DNA from 2 places in the Streptomyces sp. NPDC090108 genome. Region 1 is predicted to be linked to the other one. Evidence: riboswitches for the same ligand, from Rfam matches in the RefSeq annotation. Region 1 holds a riboswitch; the other holds the start of a gene.

Region 1 (8,922 bases):
GCCACCCTGCCGGGCAACCCGGACAAGGTCGCCTCCCTGAAGGACCTCACCAAGTCCGACATGAAGGTCGTCCTGTGCGACAAGACGGTGCCGTGCGGCGCCGCCGCGCAGAAGGCCCTCGACGCCAGCCACCTCAAGCTCACCCCCGCCTCCTACGAGCAGGACGTCAAGTCCGCCCTCAACAAGGTCGAGCTGAAGGAGGCCGACGCGGCGGTCGTCTACAAGACCGACGTGAAGGCCGCCGGCGACAAGGTGGAGGGCGTGGAGTTCCCCGAGTCCGCCAACGCGATCAACGACTACCCGATCGCCCTGCTGAAGGACTCGAAGAACACGGAGACCGCCAAGGCGTTCATCGCCCTCGTGCAGTCGGCCGACGGCCAGAAGGTCCTCAACCAGGCCGGCTTCCTCAAGCCGTGACCTCACTCGACAAGGCACGCGCCGCGTCCGGCTCCCGCACAGGCCGGCCGCGGCGCGGCCGCGTCGGCTCGGGCCGGCGCGGCGTGCCGCTCCCGCTGCTCGTGCCGGGCCTGCTGGGCCTGGTGTTCCTCCTGCTCCCCCTCGTCGCGCTGCTCGTCCGCGCGCCCTGGGGCAGCATGCCGGACCAGCTCACCAGCACCGAGGTGTGGCAGGCGCTCCAGCTGTCCCTGATCAGCGCCACCCTGGCCACCGCGGTGGCCCTGGTGCTGGGGGTGCCGCTGGCGTGGCTGCTGGCCCGCACCGAGTTCCCGGGCCGCGGTGTCGTCCGCGCCCTGGTGACGCTGCCCCTGGTCCTGCCGCCCGTGGTGGGCGGTGTGGCGCTGCTGCTCGCCCTCGGCCGCAACGGGGTCGTCGGCCAGTGGCTGGACGCCTGGTTCGGCATCACCCTGCCGTTCACCACGACCGGGGTCGTGATCGCCGAGGCCTTCGTCGCGATGCCGTTCCTGGTGATCAGCGTCGAGGGCACCCTGCGCGCCGCCGACCCGCGCTTCGAGGAGGCGGCCACCACCCTGGGCGCCTCCCGCTTCACCGCGTTCCGCCGGGTCACCCTGCCCCTCATCGCGCCCGGCATCGCCGCGGGCGCCGTGCTGGCCTGGGCCCGCGCGCTCGGTGAGTTCGGCGCGACCATCACCTTCGCCGGCAACTTCCCCGGCCGTACCCAGACGATGCCGCTCGCGGTGTACCTCGCCATGCAGAACGACCCCGAGGCGGCCATCGCCCTCAGCCTGGTCCTGCTGACCGTGTCCATCGCGGTCCTGGCGGGCCTGCGGGACCGCTGGATGACAGGAGCGTGACGTTGCGGCGAGGATGGAAGACGCCCGCCCCGACCGTGCCGTTGGAGGACACCCGCTTCATGACCGACACCGACGTGCCCACGGCTTCCCTCGGGACCGCGGACGAGCAGGGACTCGACGCCCGTCTCGTCGTGGACCGCGGCTCCTTCCGGCTGGACGTGGCCCTGTCCGCCGCGCCCGGGGACGTCGTGGCGCTGCTCGGCCCCAACGGGGCCGGCAAGACCACCGCTCTGCGCGCGCTCGCGGGCCTGGTCCCGCTCGGCGACGGGCATCTGCGGCTGGACGGCGACCCGCTGGAGCGCACTCCCCCCGAGTCCCGGCCGGTCGGCGTGGTCTTCCAGGACTATCTGCTGTTCCCGCACCTGTCCGCGCTGGACAACGTGGCCTTCGGGCCGCGCTGCCAGGGCCTGGGCAAGGCCGAGGCACGTGCGCAGGCCGCCGTCTGGCTGGACCGGATGGGCCTGGGCGAGCACGCGGGCGCCAGACCGCGCCGCCTCTCCGGCGGGCAGGCCCAGCGTGTCGCGCTGGCCCGGGCGCTGGCCACCAAGCCCCGGCTGCTGCTCCTGGACGAGCCGCTCGCCGCGCTGGACGCCCGTACCCGCCTGGAGGTCCGCGCCCAGCTGCGCCGCCACCTCGCCGAGTTCGAGGCCGTCGCCGTGCTGGTCACGCACGACCCGCTGGACGCCATGGTGCTCGCCGACCGGCTCGTGGTCATCGAGGACGGCCGGATCGTCCAGGAGGGTGCCCCCTCCGACATCGCCCGCCGTCCGCGCACGGACTACATCGCCCAGCTCGTCGGCCTGAACCTGTACCGCGGCCGTGCGCAGGGGCCGACGGTACGACTGGATGCCGGGCCCTCGGTCACGACCACGGAGGACCTGTCCGGACCGGTGTTCGTGGCCTTCCCGCCGGACGCGGTCACACTCTTCACGGAGCGGCCGGAGGGCGGAAGCGCGCGCAACCTGTGGCGCTGCGAGGTCGCGGGGCTGGAGACGCACGGCGACCGGATCCGCGCCGATCTGACCGGCGAGCTCTCCCTGGCCGCCGACCTCACCACGGTGGCCGCCGCCGAGCTGGACCTCCACCCGGGTACGCCGGTCTGGGCGACCGTGAAGGCGACGCAGACGCACGCCTATCCCGCCTGAGGCTCCTGACGGGCCGGGGCCGCTACGGTGTGCGTTCATGACCTTGAGCATCCGTAATCAGCTGCCCGGCACCGTCACGGCGATCCAGCGGGGCGAGGCCATGGCGACCGTCAGGCTCCGGCTCACCGGCGGACAGGACCTGACCGCGGCGATCACCCTGGAGTCGGTGAAGGACCTCGGGCTCACCGAGGGGTCCTCCGTGCGCGCCCTGGTGAAGTCGACCGAGGTGTCCCTCGCCACCGAGCCGCTGGAGCGCGTCTCGATCCGCAACCAGCTGCCGGGCACGGTCAGCGACGTGGCCTGCGGCACGGCCATGGCCGCGGTCAAGGTCGCGGTCGACGGGGGTGAGCTGACCTCCGCCATCACCCTGGAGTCGGCGGACGATCTGGGGCTGAAGGCCGGTGATCCGGTGGTGGCCCTGATCAAGTCGACCGAGGTGTCCCTGGCCGCCGTCTGAATCCGGACGGCCCCCAGGACACGACTGGCCCCGCCCGGATGTCCGGGCGGGGCCGGTCGTGTCACCTCACACGGCCCTCACGAGAAGGGGCCGCGGCCGGCGGTCAGTCCTCGTAGGCGTCCAGCGGCGGGCAGGAGCACACCAGGTTGCGGTCGCCGAAGGCCTGGTCGATGCGGCGCACCGGCGGCCAGTACTTGTCGGCGGCCGAGACACCGGCCGGGAAGACGGCCTCGTCACGGGTGTAGGCGTGGGTCCACTCGCCGCCGAGCGCGGCGGCGGTGTGCGGGGCGCCGCGCAGCGGGTTGTCCTCCGCGGGCCAGACACCGGAGCCGACCTTGTCGATCTCGGCACGGATGGCGATCATCGCGTCGCAGAACCGGTCCAGCTCGCCGAGGTCCTCCGACTCGGTAGGCTCGATCATCAGCGTGCCGGCCACCGGGAAGGACATGGTCGGCGCGTGGAAGCCGTAGTCGATGAGGCGCTTGGCCACGTCGTCCACGCTCACGCCGGTGGCCTTGGTCAGCGGACGCAGGTCGACGATGCACTCGTGCGCGACGAGACCGGCGGGGCCGGTGTAGAGCACCGGGAAGTGCGGCTCCAGGCGCTTGGCGATGTAGTTGGCGGAGAGCACCGCGACCTGCGTGGCCCGCTTCAGGCCCTCGCCGCCCATGAGGCGCACGTAGGCCCACGAGATCGGCAGGATGCCCGCGCTGCCCCACGGCGCCGCGGAGATCGGGCCGACGCCCGTCTCCGGACCGGCGGCCGGCTGGAGCGGGTGGTTGGGCAGGTACGGCGCGAGGTGCTCGCGGACCGCGACCGGGCCGACGCCGGGGCCGCCGCCGCCGTGCGGGATGCAGAAGGTCTTGTGCAGGTTGAGGTGGGAGACGTCGCCGCCGAAGTGACCGGGCTTGGCGAGGCCGACCAGGGCGTTGAGGTTGGCGCCGTCGACGTACACCTGGCCGCCCGCGTCGTGGACCTGGGCGCAGATGTCGGCGACGTGCTCCTCGAAGACGCCGTGCGTCGACGGGTAGGTGATCATCAGCACGGCGAGCTCGTCGCGGTGCTGCTCGATCTTCGCGCGCAGGTCCTCGACGTCGATCTCGCCGTCCTCGGCGGTCTTCACGACGACGACCTTCATGCCGGCCATCACGGCGCTGGCCGCGTTGGTGCCGTGCGCGGAGGAGGGGATGAGGCAGACGACGCGCCGCTCGTCGCCGTTGGCGCGGTGGTAGCCGCGCACGGCCAGCAGACCGGCCAGCTCGCCCTGCGAACCGGCGTTCGGCTGGAGGGAGACCTTGTCGTACCCGGTGACCTCGGCGAGGCGGTCCTCCAGCTCGTGGATGAGCGTGAGGTAGCCCTCGGCCTGGCCGGCGGGCGCGAAGGGGTGCAGCTGCCCGAACTCCGGCCAGGTGACCGGCTCCATCTCGGTGGTGGCGTTGAGCTTCATGGTGCAGGAGCCGAGCGGGATCATGCCGCGGTCGAGCGCGTAGTCCCGGTCGGACAGCTTGCGCAGGTAGCGCAGCATGGCGGTCTCGGAGCGGTGCTCGCGGAAGACCGGGTGGGTCAGGTAGTCGTCGCCGCGCAGCAGGGCCTCGGGCAGCGCCTCCGCGGCGGCCGCGTCGAGCGCCTCCACATCGCCCTCGGCGCCGAAGGCGGAGAGGACGGCGGCGAGCTGGGCGCGGTTCGTCGTCTCGTCGCAGGCCATGGAGACGTGGTCGGCGTCGACGAGGCGCAGGTTGACGCCGTTCTCACAGGCGGCGGCGACGACCTCGGCGGCCCCGCCGGGGACACGGGCCGTGAGGGTGTCGAAGTAGGCGCCGTGGACGATCTCGACGCCGGCCCGCTTCAGGCCCTCGGCGAGGATCGCGGCGTAGCGGTGGGTGCGGCGGGCGATCGTCCGCAGGCCCTCGGGACCGTGGTAGACGGCGTACATGCCGGCCATGACGGCGAGGAGCACCTGCGCGGTGCAGATGTTGCTGGTGGCCTTCTCGCGGCGGATGTGCTGCTCGCGGGTCTGCAGGGCCAGCCGGTAAGCCTTGTTGCCGTCGGCGTCGACGGAGACACCGACCAGGCGGCCGGGCAGGCTGCGGGCGAACTTCTCGTGCACCGCCATGTAGCCGGCGTGCGGGCCGCCGAAGCCCATCGGCACGCCGAAGCGCTGGGTGGTGCCGATGGCGATGTCCGCGCCCAGCTCACCGGGCGAGGTCAGCAGGGTGAGGGCCAGCAGGTCGGCCGCGACCGTGACGAGCGCGCCCAGCTCGTGCGCCTGGTCGATGACCGGCTTGAGGTCGCGTACGGCACCGGAGGCGCCCGGGTACTGCAGGAGCACGCCGTTGATGTCACGCTCGGCGATGCCGGCCGGGATGCCCTCGCTGAGGTCGGCGACGACGACCTCGACGCCGGTCGGCTCGGCGCGGGTCTCGATGACGGCGATGGTCTGCGGCAGCGTGTCCGCGTCGATCAGGAACAGGCCCTTCTTGTTCCTGCCCATGCGGCGGGACAGCGCCATGGCCTCGGCGGCGGCGGTGCCCTCGTCGAGGAGGGAGGCGCCGGAGGTGGGCAGGCCCGTGAGGTCGGCGACCGTCGTCTGGAAGTTCAGCAGGGCCTCGAGGCGGCCCTGGGAGATCTCCGGCTGGTACGGCGTGTAGGCCGTGTACCAGGCGGGGTTCTCCATGACGTTGCGCAGGATGACGGGCGGGGTGAAGGTGCCGTGGTAACCGAGTCCGATCATGGAACCGAGGACCTGGTTGCGGTCGGCGAGCCCGCGCAGTTCGGCGAGCACCTCGGCCTCGGTGCGGGCGCCCGGGAGGTCGAGGGCGTCGGCGTTCTTGATCACATCCGGGACCGCGGCGGCGGTCAGCTCGTCGAGAGAGCCGTAACCGACCTGCGCGAGCATCTTGGCCAGCGACTCCTGGTCGGGGCCGATGTGGCGCTGCTCGAACGGAATGCCGGCTTCGAGCTCGGTGAGCGGAATGCGATGGGCGGTCATGAACGGAGGCCTCCTGGTCTGACACGACCTGCGAGGGGCACCGCGGCGCGGGTGCCCGGACGGCCTCCCCCTCTGTCATCTCGAACCTGAGAGCTTCACCGGGTACCCGAGGGTCCCGGCTTTCACCGTCGGTGAGAACGGGTGTCGGTGACGCCCGCCCTGCTTTCCAGAGTGACCTCGTCCGTGCGGTACGGGGGCCTGAGAGATTCCGGGGAGGAGTTGCTCCTTCGGCGCCTCCGACTGCTCGGAGGACTCTCCCGCACGGGGTCAGCAGCCGTTGTCAGACTACCAGCGAGGTCAACGCCGGAGGCTTCGAGTGGCCGCCTCCCTCGATGTGCTCTTTCGTAGTGCTTACGGATGAGTTGCGACCACGTGGAGGGAGAGGGACCGTGCGTACCGACATCGATCCGCGCAATCTGATCGGCCGCAAGGCGTTCGACCGCAACGGCACCAAGATCGGCACGGTCGACGAGGTGTACCTCGACGACGCGACGGGCGTGCCGGAGTGGGCGGCCATACGCACCGGTCTGTTCTCGCGGGACGCGTTCGTCCCTCTGGAGCCCAGCGAACTGGTCGAGGGCACGCTCAGGGTCCCCTTCGAGCGGGCCCTCATCAAGGACGCCCCCGACTTCGGTGTCGGCCGTCACCTCTCCCCCGACCAGGAACTCCAGCTCTACCACCACTACGGCCTCGACGTGGCCGCGCCTCCCGCCGTCCCCGACCACGACTTCGGCAAGCTGGCGGGCACCGAGGACGCCTGAACCGGCCCTGCGGCGGGCCGGCGCCCCTCACGGACCGGTTTCCGCCACCAGCGGCAGCGGATCTGCCGCCTCCAGCGCGGGATCCCCCACCAGGAACGTCCGCACCCGGCCCGGCTCCGACTGCGGCGTCTCGAAGCGCACGGTCACCCGCCCCACGCCACTGCCCTGCACCCATCCGTACCCGTACTCGGCGTGCCGTACATCGTGTCCGGCGCGCCACTGCCGCTCCTCGGGCTCCGGGGGGCTGTCCTCGGCCGGTCGTACGGCCTCGCCCGGAGTCTCCGCGCCCGGCGCGGGCATCGCCTGGGCGAACAGGTCCTCCTGCGTGTAGTCGGCGAGCCCGGAGACGCCGACCCCGAGCAGCCGCACCCCGCCGGTGGTGTCCACGGACTCCAGCAGCCGCGCGGCCGCCTCCCGGATCACGGCGGGGTCGTCGGTGGGGCCGCGGAGCGTCTCGGAGCGCGTCAGCGTCGAGAAGTCGTACCGTCGGACCTTCAGCACGATGGTCCTCCCCGACAGGCCGGCCCCGCGCAGCCGGCCCACGCACCGGTCGGCGAGCCGCTGCACCTCCAGGCCCACCCGCAGCCTGTCGTGGATGTCCACGTCGTAGGTGTCCTCGACCGACACCGACTTGGTCTCGCGCTCGGCCACCACGGGCCGGTCGTCGCGGGCCAGCGCCATGGCGTACAGGCCGTGCCCGTGCGCCTTGCCGACCAGCCGGACCAGCTCGTCCTCGCCCGCCTCGGCGAGCTCCTCCACGGTGGTGATCCCGGCCCTGCGCAGATGATCCCCGGTGGCCGGCCCCACCCCGGGCAGCGTCCGCACCGGCATGGGACCGAGCAGCGCCCGCTCGGTCCCGGGCTCGATGAGCACCAGGCCGTCGGGCTTGGCCTGCTCCGACGCGATCTTGGCGAGCATCTTGGAGGCCGCGAGCCCCACCGACCCGGTCAGTCCCGTGGCCGCCCGTATGTCCGCGCGCAGTCCGGACCCGGCCCGCCGCGCCGACTCCTCGTCACAGGCCGTTCCCCCGGCCTCCAGGTCGACGAACGCCTCGTCCAGGCTCAGCGGCTCCACCAGCGGCGACAGCTCCCGCAGCAGGGCCATCACCCGCTCGCTGACCGACCGGTACAGGGAGAAGCGCGGTACGAGATACGCGGCGTTGGGCGCGAGGCGGCGCGCCTGGGCCATGGGCATCGCCGAGTGCACTCCGAAGACCCGTGCCTCGTACGACGCGGTGGCGACCACACCGCGCGGTCCGAGCCCGCCCACGACCACGGCCTTGCCGCGCAGACTCGGTTTGGACGCCTGCTCCACCGAGGCGAAGAAGGCATCCATGTCGAGATGCAGGATCGTGGGAGCGTTTCTCACATCTCCGATGCTGCACCACGCCACTGACAACGCACCGGCAGGGGCACCCGGGCCGCGCGCCGTGTCCGGGAGCCGCCCGGCCGGCACCGCGACCGCGGGACCCGACGGCCGGGCGACCTCGCGGTCAGACCGCCCGGTTGCGCCGCCGCGCCAGCTCGTCCGCGGGGTTCTGCCCGACCAGCGTCTCCCCGGTGTCCACACGCTCGCCGTGCAGCTGCGACAGGGCGCTCTCCACGTCCCGCCACACCACGCCGACCGCGATCCCGAAGATGCCCTGCCCGCCCTGGAGGAGGGCGTGCACCTCGTCGGGAGACGAGCACTCGTAGACCGTGGCGCCGTCGCTCATGAGCGTCATCCGCTCGAGATCGCGGAATCCGCGCTCCCTGAGGTGCTGCACGGTGGTGCGGATGTTCTGGAGGGAGACACCCGTGTCCAGGAAGCGCTTGACGATCTTCAGGACGACGACGTCCCTGAAGCTGTAGAGGCGCTGTGTGCCCGACCCGTGGGCGGGCCGCACACTCGGTTCGACCAGACCCGTGCGGGCCCAGTAGTCGAGTTGCCGGTAGGTGATGCCCGCGGCCGCGCATGCCGTGGGACCGCGGTATCCGATCTCCTCGGACGCCATGGGCGCCGCCCCTCCGCCGTCGGGCACCGCCGTCGGCCGCTGCGGGGCGGATTCGGCCGCGCTGCCCTGAAGCCGGTACGGCCCGCTCGCCCCGAAACCGGGTCCGGGGGCACCCCCGGCCGTACCGTCGCCGCTGGTTCTCACGCCGACCTCCGTCCTTGACCTGCCTTCTCGACGGTAGGCAGTCACCAGGGGTGCGTCAACGATCGCCGCGCTCGGCACGCCGAGTGATAATCACCCCAGGAGTGGTTTCCCGTGTCCCACCGCGGGGAAAGGCTAGCCGAATGCCGTCGCGGGAGGACGTAG
Region 2 (8,922 bases), on a different contig from region 1:
GACAGCTCGTAGGTGAGCGTGCCGCCCTTCTTGTCGGAGGCGTTCACGACGCCCTGCGTCGCGGCGTTGGCGCCGGCCGACTTGGTGCCGTTCTCGTTCTTGTTGTCATCGGCCTTGCTGCAACCCGCAAGAAACAGGCTGGCGGTGCCGATGGCCGCGATCGCGGCCAGCGCTGACCTTCGCATGATGGGCGTTATCCCCTTGATTGTCGGAAACTTTTTGGGCTCTCGGAGGCGTCAGGCGTCAGCGGCTGCGCGGGTCGAGGGCGTCGCGGAGACCGTCACCGAGCAGGTTGAACGCCAGGACAGTCACGAAGATGGCGAGACCGGGCACGATCATGTACTCGGGGTCGACCTGGTAGTAGGTCACCGCTTCGCGGAGCATGCCGCCCCACGAGGCCTGCGGCGGCTGGATACCGACACCGAGGAAGCTCAGCGAGGCCTCGAAGAGGATGTTGGTCGGGATCAGCAGCGTCGAGTAGACGATGATCGGGCCGACCAGGTTGGGCATCAGCTCACGGAACAGGATGTACGGACCGCGGGCGCCCATGCCGCGGGAGGCGTCGACGAACTCGCGCTCCCGCAGGGCCAGGGTCTGGCCGCGCACGATCCGGCCCAGGTAGGGCCAGTTGAAGAAGCCGATGACGAAGATCAGCACGCTGAGGTGGAGCGGCAGACCGTTCAGGCCGAACGCGCCGCCCTGGAGGGTGGCGGAGATGGCGATCGCGAACAGCAGCAGCGGGAACGCCAGGAAGGTGTCCATCAGCCGGCTGATCACGGAGTCGACCCGGCCGCCGTAGTAGCCCGCGACGACGCCCATGATCGCGCCGATCACGTTCGACAGGATCGTGGCGCCGAACGCGACCACCAGCGAGACCCAGGAACCCTCGAGGACGCGGGTGGCGATGTCACGGCCGAACTTGGGGTCCAGACCGAAGGGGTGGGAGAGGCTCATGCCGCCCCACTCACCCTTGGGCAGCGACGTGTTGGCGTCGATCAGGTCCTGGTGGAAGGCGTTGGGGTCGAGCCCGAACGCGGCCTGCAGCGGACGCGAGAGAACCGCGAGGACGACCAGGAGGACGACGATGACGGCGCCGGCGACGGCGGCTCTGTCCTTCTTGAACCGGGTCCAGGCGATCTGTCCAAGGGAACGACCCTCGATCTGCCCCTTACCGGCACCGTCGAGGACAGCTTCCGGCTGTGTCTCGGCTGCCGTACCGGTGGTCTCGATCGGTGCGGTCACAGTGACCCGACCCCTCTCGCCGGTGGTGACCGGCCTGTGCTCGCCGCAGATTGCGGCTTTGTCGACTTGCACTCGAACACGAGGTCATCACAACTTTCGTGTTCATGACTCGGGAGTCTTCAGTGCGGTTGCGATCAGCCGCCAGAGCTGGCGGTGAAAGTATGCGCAACCGTGATGCGGCGCTGGGGTTTTCGTTATCCGATCACTGGGTAACGGGTAACGAACAAGGGCCAGTTGGGACACAGTGGCAATTCGGTGCGATTGGGACGCACCGGCCGTTCTCCCCCGCGTGCAGAGACGCGGAGATGTGTGGACGATGAGTGTGTCCGGTGTGCCCGTCTTCCACATCCGTCCGCGCGAACGGCGTGACGCTCAGTACCCGCCGCGCACCGGCGGGTAGCCGTAACCGGGGGCCGGCGCCTGGGTCTGGACCGGGGACTGGGGCGCGGCGTGCGCCTCACGGTCGTAGAACGGCCGGGAGTTGGCGCGCATCCACAGCACGACCGGGTCGTAGTCGTCGGTCATCACGACGGTGGAGACGGGCAGCCCCTCCGGGACCGCACCCACGGAGCTCTGCATCATCGCCCGCACGGAGTCCACGGCGGCCGGCGAGGTCTCGTACACGTCCAGGCCGATGGCGAGGTACGGCGCCCCGAGCGCGGGCTGGACCCAGGCCCGGCGCAGCGTGCGCAGGGCCGGGGTGCGGTGGGCGTTCTGCGCCAGCAGGGCGTAGAACTGCGGCACCTCGATGGCGGGTTCGGACAGGCGGAGCGGGCCGGCCGGCTGGCGGTCCAGGCCCGTGGCGATGCGGCGCAGATCGGTCCAGGGGACGCCGACGCCGCCGCCGGGTGCGTGCGGGTTGAGCCAGAGGCCGTGGCGCTCGGGGTAGAGGGTGCGGGCCACGTCGAGGCCGTCGACCACCTCGTAGGAACGGTTCCAGCCGCTGGCCGAGAGTTCCTGCGCGGAGGTCACACAGGGGGCGTAGCCGAAGCCGTCGACCTCCATGTTCCCGTACTGCGCGTCCGGGGACCCGGCCTGGCCGTGCCACAGGAACATCCAGATCTGGCCGGAGGCGGGGGCGGCGAGGGCGCGGAGCAGTGCCTCGTAGGCGTCGTAACGCCCGGGGGTGACCTGGCGCAGCATGTGCTCGACGCTGCCGCTGTGGCTCGCGCTCACCTGTTGTACCGGCCCTTTCTGGAATTGCCCCTCGCTTGAGGGACAGCTTAAGCGCCAATCGGGCCGGGGCCACGGGTTCGTGCGGGACCGCGGGTGTGACGGTCACCTGTCGCGCGGTTCCCCCCGGGGGACGTCACCGCGGTCCCGGCGGACCGGGGTGACGTCCCCCGGGAGGAATCCGGAGGAAAGGCGTGTCAGTGACCGGACTGGTAGAAGGGGCGCACACTGGCCCGGAGCCATTCGGCCACCGGGTCCTCGGTCACGTCCAGGAGGATCAGGTTCACCGGCCACGGGACCGGGACCGCGCCGAGGGCCTTGCCGAGGGCCTCCAGCGGGAGGGCGCGCATGTCGCCGTCCCACGAGGAGAGTTCGACGCCGACGAACATGACGGGGTCGGCCGTCTCGATGGCGGCGAGGCAGCGGCGGGCGGAGCGGACCACACCGGTGGCGGCGAACTCGGCGGAGGCGGCGGCGAGGAAGTCGACCGGGTCCTCCTGCCAGTCGGGCTCGAACAGCCGGACCCGGCCTCCGCTGTCGGGGCCGTCCAGCGGGCCGCGGCCCGAACGGCACAGCTCGGCGACCGCCTCCGGGGGCAGCGGCATGCCGACCACACCGTCGGGGTTGATCAGGATGCCCACCTGCGGCGGCAGGCCGCGGGCGAACTCGGGGGCGGGGGCGACGGTGTACGACATGTGGGCGCCCACCGCCTGCCGGAACTGCTCCTCGGAGCTGAAGACCGGTATGTACACCTGGCCTTCGATGTCGATGGTGGGCAGATCCAGCGAACCGCTGTCCGGACTGCCGCCGTTGGGCAGCGGGATCCACAGGAAGCCGCGGCCGAGTACTTCGACGATCCGGCCGCCCGCCGAGGGGACGCCGAGCGATGCCGAGAGCACCTCCTCCAGTTCGTTGCCGGGCCACCCGCTGTGCGGGTGGGGGTGCGCCTGTGCCGGGAAGTCCGCGGGAAAGTCCGCCGGGAAGTCCATGTGCCTACCGCCTGCTGGGATCCGTGCTGTGGCTCAAAAGGCTAGCCGGTACCGGTGACGGAGCCCATCCCGGTGAACACGATCCGTCGCAGGACGTCCGCCGCGTCCCGGTCCAGCAGCACCGCCGAGCCGCAGCCGGCGGGCGGAGTCCCCCGTTCCACCTTGCGCAGCAGCCGGGCGGCCGTGCGGCGGTGGCGGCGGAAGGCGTACCGGGACACCTCGCGGCCGCGCTCGCGCTGGCCCTCCCGGGCGGTGCCCGCGGGGACGTCCAGGAGCAGCAGGTGCAGGGTGCCGCCGCGGCGGCGGGCCTCGCGGGCCAGCCAGCCGCGGACCCAGGCCTGGGTGCCGCAGTCGTGCACGACCACTCCCTCGCCGGCGCGCAGGGCGCGGTTCAGCCCCGTGTAGTGGGCGAGGCGGACGAGGGGGCGGTAGAGGGCGTAGGGCAGGAGGCGGGGGGCGCGGGCGTCCCAGCGGTCGCGGGCGTCCTGGGAGTCGACGCGGGGGCCCGGGACCGTGCGCCGCATCAGGGTGGACTTGCCGCTGCCGGGCAGCCCGGTGATCACCACCAGGTCGCGGGGGCCGAAGCGCAGCGTGTGCGGGCTGCCGCCGGCGTGGCCGCGCAGGTCACGGACGGCCGGGGCCGCGGGTCCGGCCAGGCGCTCGCGGGCGGGGGCGGAGGGCTGCTGCGGCACCGCGGTGCCGGTGGTGGCGGCGTACGCCGGAGTCCTGTTCACCGTGATCGTCCTCCCCTGTGGGCTCGGGGGGTTCCCTGCCCCCCGAATGTAAAGAGAAGGTAATGCCCGGGGCCCGGCGGTTCGGTGCGCGTACTGCCACAGAACGGTCACAACTGACGTGCTCTGGAGGGGGAGGCCGGGGCGTGCAATGATGTGCCCGCCAACTGCATACCGGCCGTTTGAATCCGCGCGGGAGAGTCCCCGGCAGCAAGTCTCGCCAGGGCGCCGAAGGAGCAAGTCCCTCCCTTGAATCTCTCAGGCCCCGTTACCGCGCGGGCGAGGCACATCTGAAAAGCGGGCCGCCGTCACAGCGGCCCCACCCAAGGTGCAAGCCATGACGTACGGCTCCTTGCGAGCCGACGATGGTCATGGCGAACCTCTCAGGTTCCGATGACAGATGGGGAGGACCTTCCTCGCCCGTCATGCCCCTGGGAGACGAACGACCGATGAGCAGCACCGAATCACGTCAGCTCCGCCACACCGCGCTCGACGCCCTGCATCGCGAACTGGGCGCCACCATGACCGACTTCGCCGGCTGGGACATGCCCCTGCGGTACGGCTCCGAGCGCGACGAGCACATCGCGGTGCGCACGAAGGCGGGCCTCTTCGACCTCTCGCACATGGGCGAGATCACGGTCACCGGCCCCGGCGCGGCCGCCCTGCTGAACTTCGCCCTCGTGGGCAACATCGCCTCGGTCGGTGTCGGCCGGGCCCGCTACACCATGATCTGCCGCGCCGACGGCGGCATCCTGGACGACCTGATCGTCTACCGGCTCGCCGAGACCGAGTACATGGTGGTCGCCAACGCCTCCAACGCCCGGGTCGTGCTCGACGCGCTGACCGAGCGCGCCGCCGGCTTCGACGCCGAGGTCCGCGACGACCGTGACGCCTACGCGCTGATCGCCGTCCAGGGCCCCGAGGCCCCCGGCATCCTGAAGTCGCTCACCGACGCCGACCTGGACGGCCTGAAGTACTACGCGGGTCTGCCCGGCACCGTCGCGGGTGTCCCCGCGCTGATCGCCCGCACCGGCTACACCGGCGAGGACGGCTTCGAGCTGTTCGTGAAGCCGGAGCACGCCGTGGAGCTGTGGCAGGCGCTCACCGGCGCCGGCAAGGACGCCGGCCTGGTGCCGTGCGGCCTGTCCTGCCGCGACACGCTGCGCCTGGAGGCGGGCATGCCGCTGTACGGGCACGAGCTGTCCACGTCCCTGACGCCGTTCGACGCCGGTCTCGGCCGGGTCGTGAAGTTCGAGAAGGACGGCGACTTCGTGGGCCGCGAGGCGCTGGCCGCGGCCGCCGAGCGGGCCGGGCAGAACCCGCCGCGCGTCCTGGTCGGGCTGATCGCCGAGGGCCGCCGGGTGCCGCGCGCCGGGTACGCCGTCGTCGCCGGCGGCGAGGTGATCGGCGAGGTCACCTCCGGTGCCCCCTCCCCCACCCTGGGCAAGCCCGTCGCCATCGCGTACGTCGACGCGGCGCACGCGGCGCCCGGAACCGCGGGTGTCGGCGTGGACATCCGGGGCAGCCACGAACCGTACGAGGTCGTGGCGCTGCCGTTCTACAAGCGGCAGAAGTAGCCCCTCCTCGGCCCGGGCCCGACCGGCCCGGACCGCCCCGGTGTGCGGGCGGCGCGGGCGCCGCGCGAGCGGGCGGACGCGTGGCGTGGTCGCGCGACCACGCCGTCCGCCGCACGTGACGCTGCGCACATTCCCCCGCCCACCAGCGCTTTCAGCACGCTCCCATCGACCAGCACCTCCCCGCGTACAGGAGAATTCAGACCATGAGCAACCCGCAGCAGCTGCGCTACAGCAAGGAGCACGAGTGGCTGTCGGACGCCGAGGACGGCGTCTCGACGGTCGGCATCACCGAGCACGCGGCCAACGCGCTCGGCGATGTCGTCTTCGTCCAGCTCCCCGAGGTCGGCTCCGAGGTGACCGCGGGTGAGACCTGCGGCGAGCTGGAGTCGACCAAGTCCGTGTCCGACCTGTACTCGCCGGTCACCGGTGTGATCACCGAGGCCAACCAGGACGTCGTCGACGACCCGTCCCTGGTGAACTCCGACCCCTTCGCCGGCGGCTGGCTGTTCAAGGTGCGCGTCACGGCGGAGCCGGGCGACCTGCTCTCCGCCGACGAGTACACCGCCGAGACCGCGGGCTAGAGGAGTCACAGGCATGACTGTCCTGAACACGTCCCTGCACGAGCTGGACCCGGAGATCGCCGCCGCGGTCGACGCCGAGCTGCTGCGCCAGCAGTCCACGCTGGAGATGATCGCCTCCGAGAACTTCGCGCCGCTCGCGGTGATGGAGGCCCAGGGGTCGGTCCTCACCAACAAGTACGCCGAGGGCTACCCGGGGCGCCGCTACTACGGCGGCTGCGAGCACGTCGACGTCGCCGAGCAGATCGCGATCGACCGGGTCAAGGAGCTGTTCGGCGCCGAGTACGCCAACGTGCAGCCCCACTCCGGCGCCTCCGCCAACCAGGCGGCCCTGTTCGCGCTGGCCCAGCCCGGGGACACCATCCTCGGCCTGGACCTGGCGCACGGCGGCCACCTGACCCACGGCATGCGGCTGAACTTCTCCGGCAAGCAGTTCGACGTGGTCGCGTACCACGTCGACGAGGCCGGCCTGGTCGACATGGCCGAGGTCGAGCGGCTCGCCAAGGAGCACCGCCCGAAGGTGATCATCGCCGGCTGGTCGGCGTACCCGCGTCAGCTGGACTTCGCCGAGTTCCGCCGGATCGCCGACGAGGTCGGCGCGTTCCTGTGGGTCGACATGGCGCACTTCGCGGGCCTGGTCGCCGCCGGTCTGCACCCGAACCCGGTGCCGTACGCGGACGTGGTCACCTCCACGACCCACAAGACCCTCGGCGGCCCGCGCGGCGGCATCATCCTGGCGAAGAAGGAGTTCGCGAAGAAGCTGAACTCCTCCGTCTTCCCGGGCTTCCAGGGCGGCCCCCTGGAGCACGTGATCGCGGCCAAGGCGGTCTCCTTCAAGGTGGCCGCGGGCGAGGAGTTCAAGGAGCGCCAGCGCCGCACGGTCGAGGGCGCGAAGATCCTCGCCGAGCGGCTGACCGCGCCCGACGCCCGCGAGGCCGGGGTGAACGTCCTGTCCGGCGGGACGGACGTGCACCTGCTCCTGGTCGACCTGCGCGAGTCCGAGCTGGACGGGCAGCAGGCCGAGGACCGCCTCCACGAGGTCGGCATCACGGTCAACCGCAACGCGGTCCCGAACGACCCGCGCCCGCCGATGGTCACCTCCGGCCTGCGCGTCGGCACCCCGGCCCTGGCCACCCGCGGCTTCACCGCCGAGGACTTCGCCGAGGTCGCCGACGTGATCGCCGAGACGCTGAAGCCGTCGTACGAAGCGAACGCGGCGGCGCTGAAGGCCCGGGTCACCGCCCTGGCCGACAAGCACCCGCTGTACCCCGGCCTCGGCCGGTAGGTCCGTTTCATCCGGCATCGCGCACACTGGACACAGTGGACGGCGTGCGCGATGCCGTTCCGCGCGCCCGCGCGGCACACACGCCCCCTTGCACCACCCCCGCACCACCCGTCTTGAGGAGTCACCCGTGGCCGTCTCGGTCTTCGACCTGTTCTCGATCGGCATCGGCCCGTCCAGCTCCCACACGGTCGGCCCGATGCGCGCGGCGCGCATGTTCGCCCGCCGCCTGCGGGGCGAGGACGTGCTCGGCTCGGTGGCCTCCGTGCGCTGCGAGCTGTACGGCTCGCTCGGCGCGACCGGCCACGGCCACGGCACCCCGAAGGCGGTGATGCTCGGCCTGGAGGGCGCCTCCCCGCGCACCGTCGACGTGGAGGGCGCCGACGAGCGGGTGCGGGAGATCAAGGAGGCGGGCCGGCTGAACCTGCTCGGCACGCACGAGATCCCGTTCTCCTTCGACGACGACCTGGTCCTGCACCGCCGCAAGGCCCTGCCGTACCACGCCAACGGCATGACCCTGTGGGCGTACGACGCCTCGGGCGCGGAGCTGCTCACCAAGACCTACTACTCGGTCGGCGGCGGCTTCGTCGTGGACGAGGAGGCGGTGGGCGCGGACCGGATCGTGCTGGACGACACGGTCCTGAAGTACCCCTTCCGCACGGGCGACGAGCTGCTGCGCCTGACCAAGGAGACGGGCCTGTCGATCTCCTCGCTGATGCTGGAGAACGAGCGGGCCTGGCGCACCGAGGAGGAGATCCGGGCGGGCCTGCTGGAGATCTGGCGGGTCATGCGCGAGTGCGTCCAGCGGGGCATGTCCCGCGAGGGCATCCTGCCCGGCGGCCTGAAGGTGCGCCGCCGCGCCGCCGTCTCCGCGCGCCAGCTGCGCGCCGAGGGCAACCCGCTGGCCCACGCGATGGAGTGGATCACGCTCTACGCGATGGCGGTGAACGAGGAGAACGCCGCGGGCGGCCGCGTGGTCACCGCCCCGACCAACGGCGCGGCCGGCATCATCCCGGCGGTCCTGCACTACTACATGAACTTCGTGCCCGGCGCCGACGAGGACGGCGTGGTCCGCTTCCTCCTCGCCGCCGGCGCCATCGGCATGCTCTTCAAGGAGAACGCCTCCATCTCCGGCGCCGAGGTCGGCTGCCAGGGCGAGGTCGGCTCCGCCTGCTCCATGGCCGCGGGCGCGCTGGCCGAGGTCCTCGGCGGCTCCCCGGAGCAGGTCGAGAACGCCGCCGAGATCGGCATGGAGCACAACCTGGGCCTCACCTGCGACCCCGTGGGCGGCCTCGTCCAGATCCCCTGCATCGAGCGCAACGGCATGGCCGCGGTCAAGGCCGTGACCGC

Evidence for each region. Region 1 has a riboswitch for glycine ahead of gcvP (aminomethyl-transferring glycine dehydrogenase). Riboswitches for the same ligand answer to the same signal wherever they lie in the genome.
Region 2: linked by a shared signal. The riboswitch ahead of gcvT (glycine cleavage system aminomethyltransferase GcvT) and the one ahead of gcvP (aminomethyl-transferring glycine dehydrogenase) in region 1 are both predicted to bind glycine.

The regions. Positions count from the first base shown of each region.
Region 1 covers NZ_JBIVDQ010000003.1:1,090,860-1,099,781, forward strand. Annotated here, with positions in the region: gene modA (molybdate ABC transporter substrate-binding protein) at 1-417, shown strand, start outside; gene ACIPRD_RS15070 (ABC transporter permease) at 414-1,271, shown strand; gene ACIPRD_RS15075 (ABC transporter ATP-binding protein) at 1,331-2,416, shown strand; gene ACIPRD_RS15080 (TOBE domain-containing protein) at 2,454-2,873, shown strand; gene gcvP (aminomethyl-transferring glycine dehydrogenase) at 2,977-5,862, opposite strand; glycine riboswitch at 6,039-6,132, opposite strand; gene ACIPRD_RS15090 (PRC-barrel domain-containing protein) at 6,252-6,623, shown strand; partial or broken gene ACIPRD_RS15095 (DNA polymerase IV) at 6,545-7,991, opposite strand; gene ACIPRD_RS15100 (MerR family transcriptional regulator) at 8,116-8,760, opposite strand.
Region 2 covers NZ_JBIVDQ010000001.1:290,084-299,005, forward strand. Annotated here, with positions in the region: gene ACIPRD_RS01245 (ABC transporter substrate-binding protein) at 1-185, opposite strand, end outside; gene ACIPRD_RS01250 (ABC transporter permease) at 244-1,242, opposite strand; gene ACIPRD_RS01255 (enhanced serine sensitivity protein SseB C-terminal domain-containing protein) at 1,615-2,385, opposite strand; gene ACIPRD_RS01260 (enhanced serine sensitivity protein SseB) at 2,613-3,404, opposite strand; gene ACIPRD_RS01265 (AAA family ATPase) at 3,446-4,138, opposite strand; glycine riboswitch at 4,319-4,419, shown strand; gene gcvT (glycine cleavage system aminomethyltransferase GcvT) at 4,585-5,712, shown strand; gene gcvH (glycine cleavage system protein GcvH) at 5,916-6,293, shown strand; gene glyA (serine hydroxymethyltransferase) at 6,307-7,575, shown strand; gene ACIPRD_RS01285 (L-serine ammonia-lyase) at 7,703-8,922, shown strand, end outside.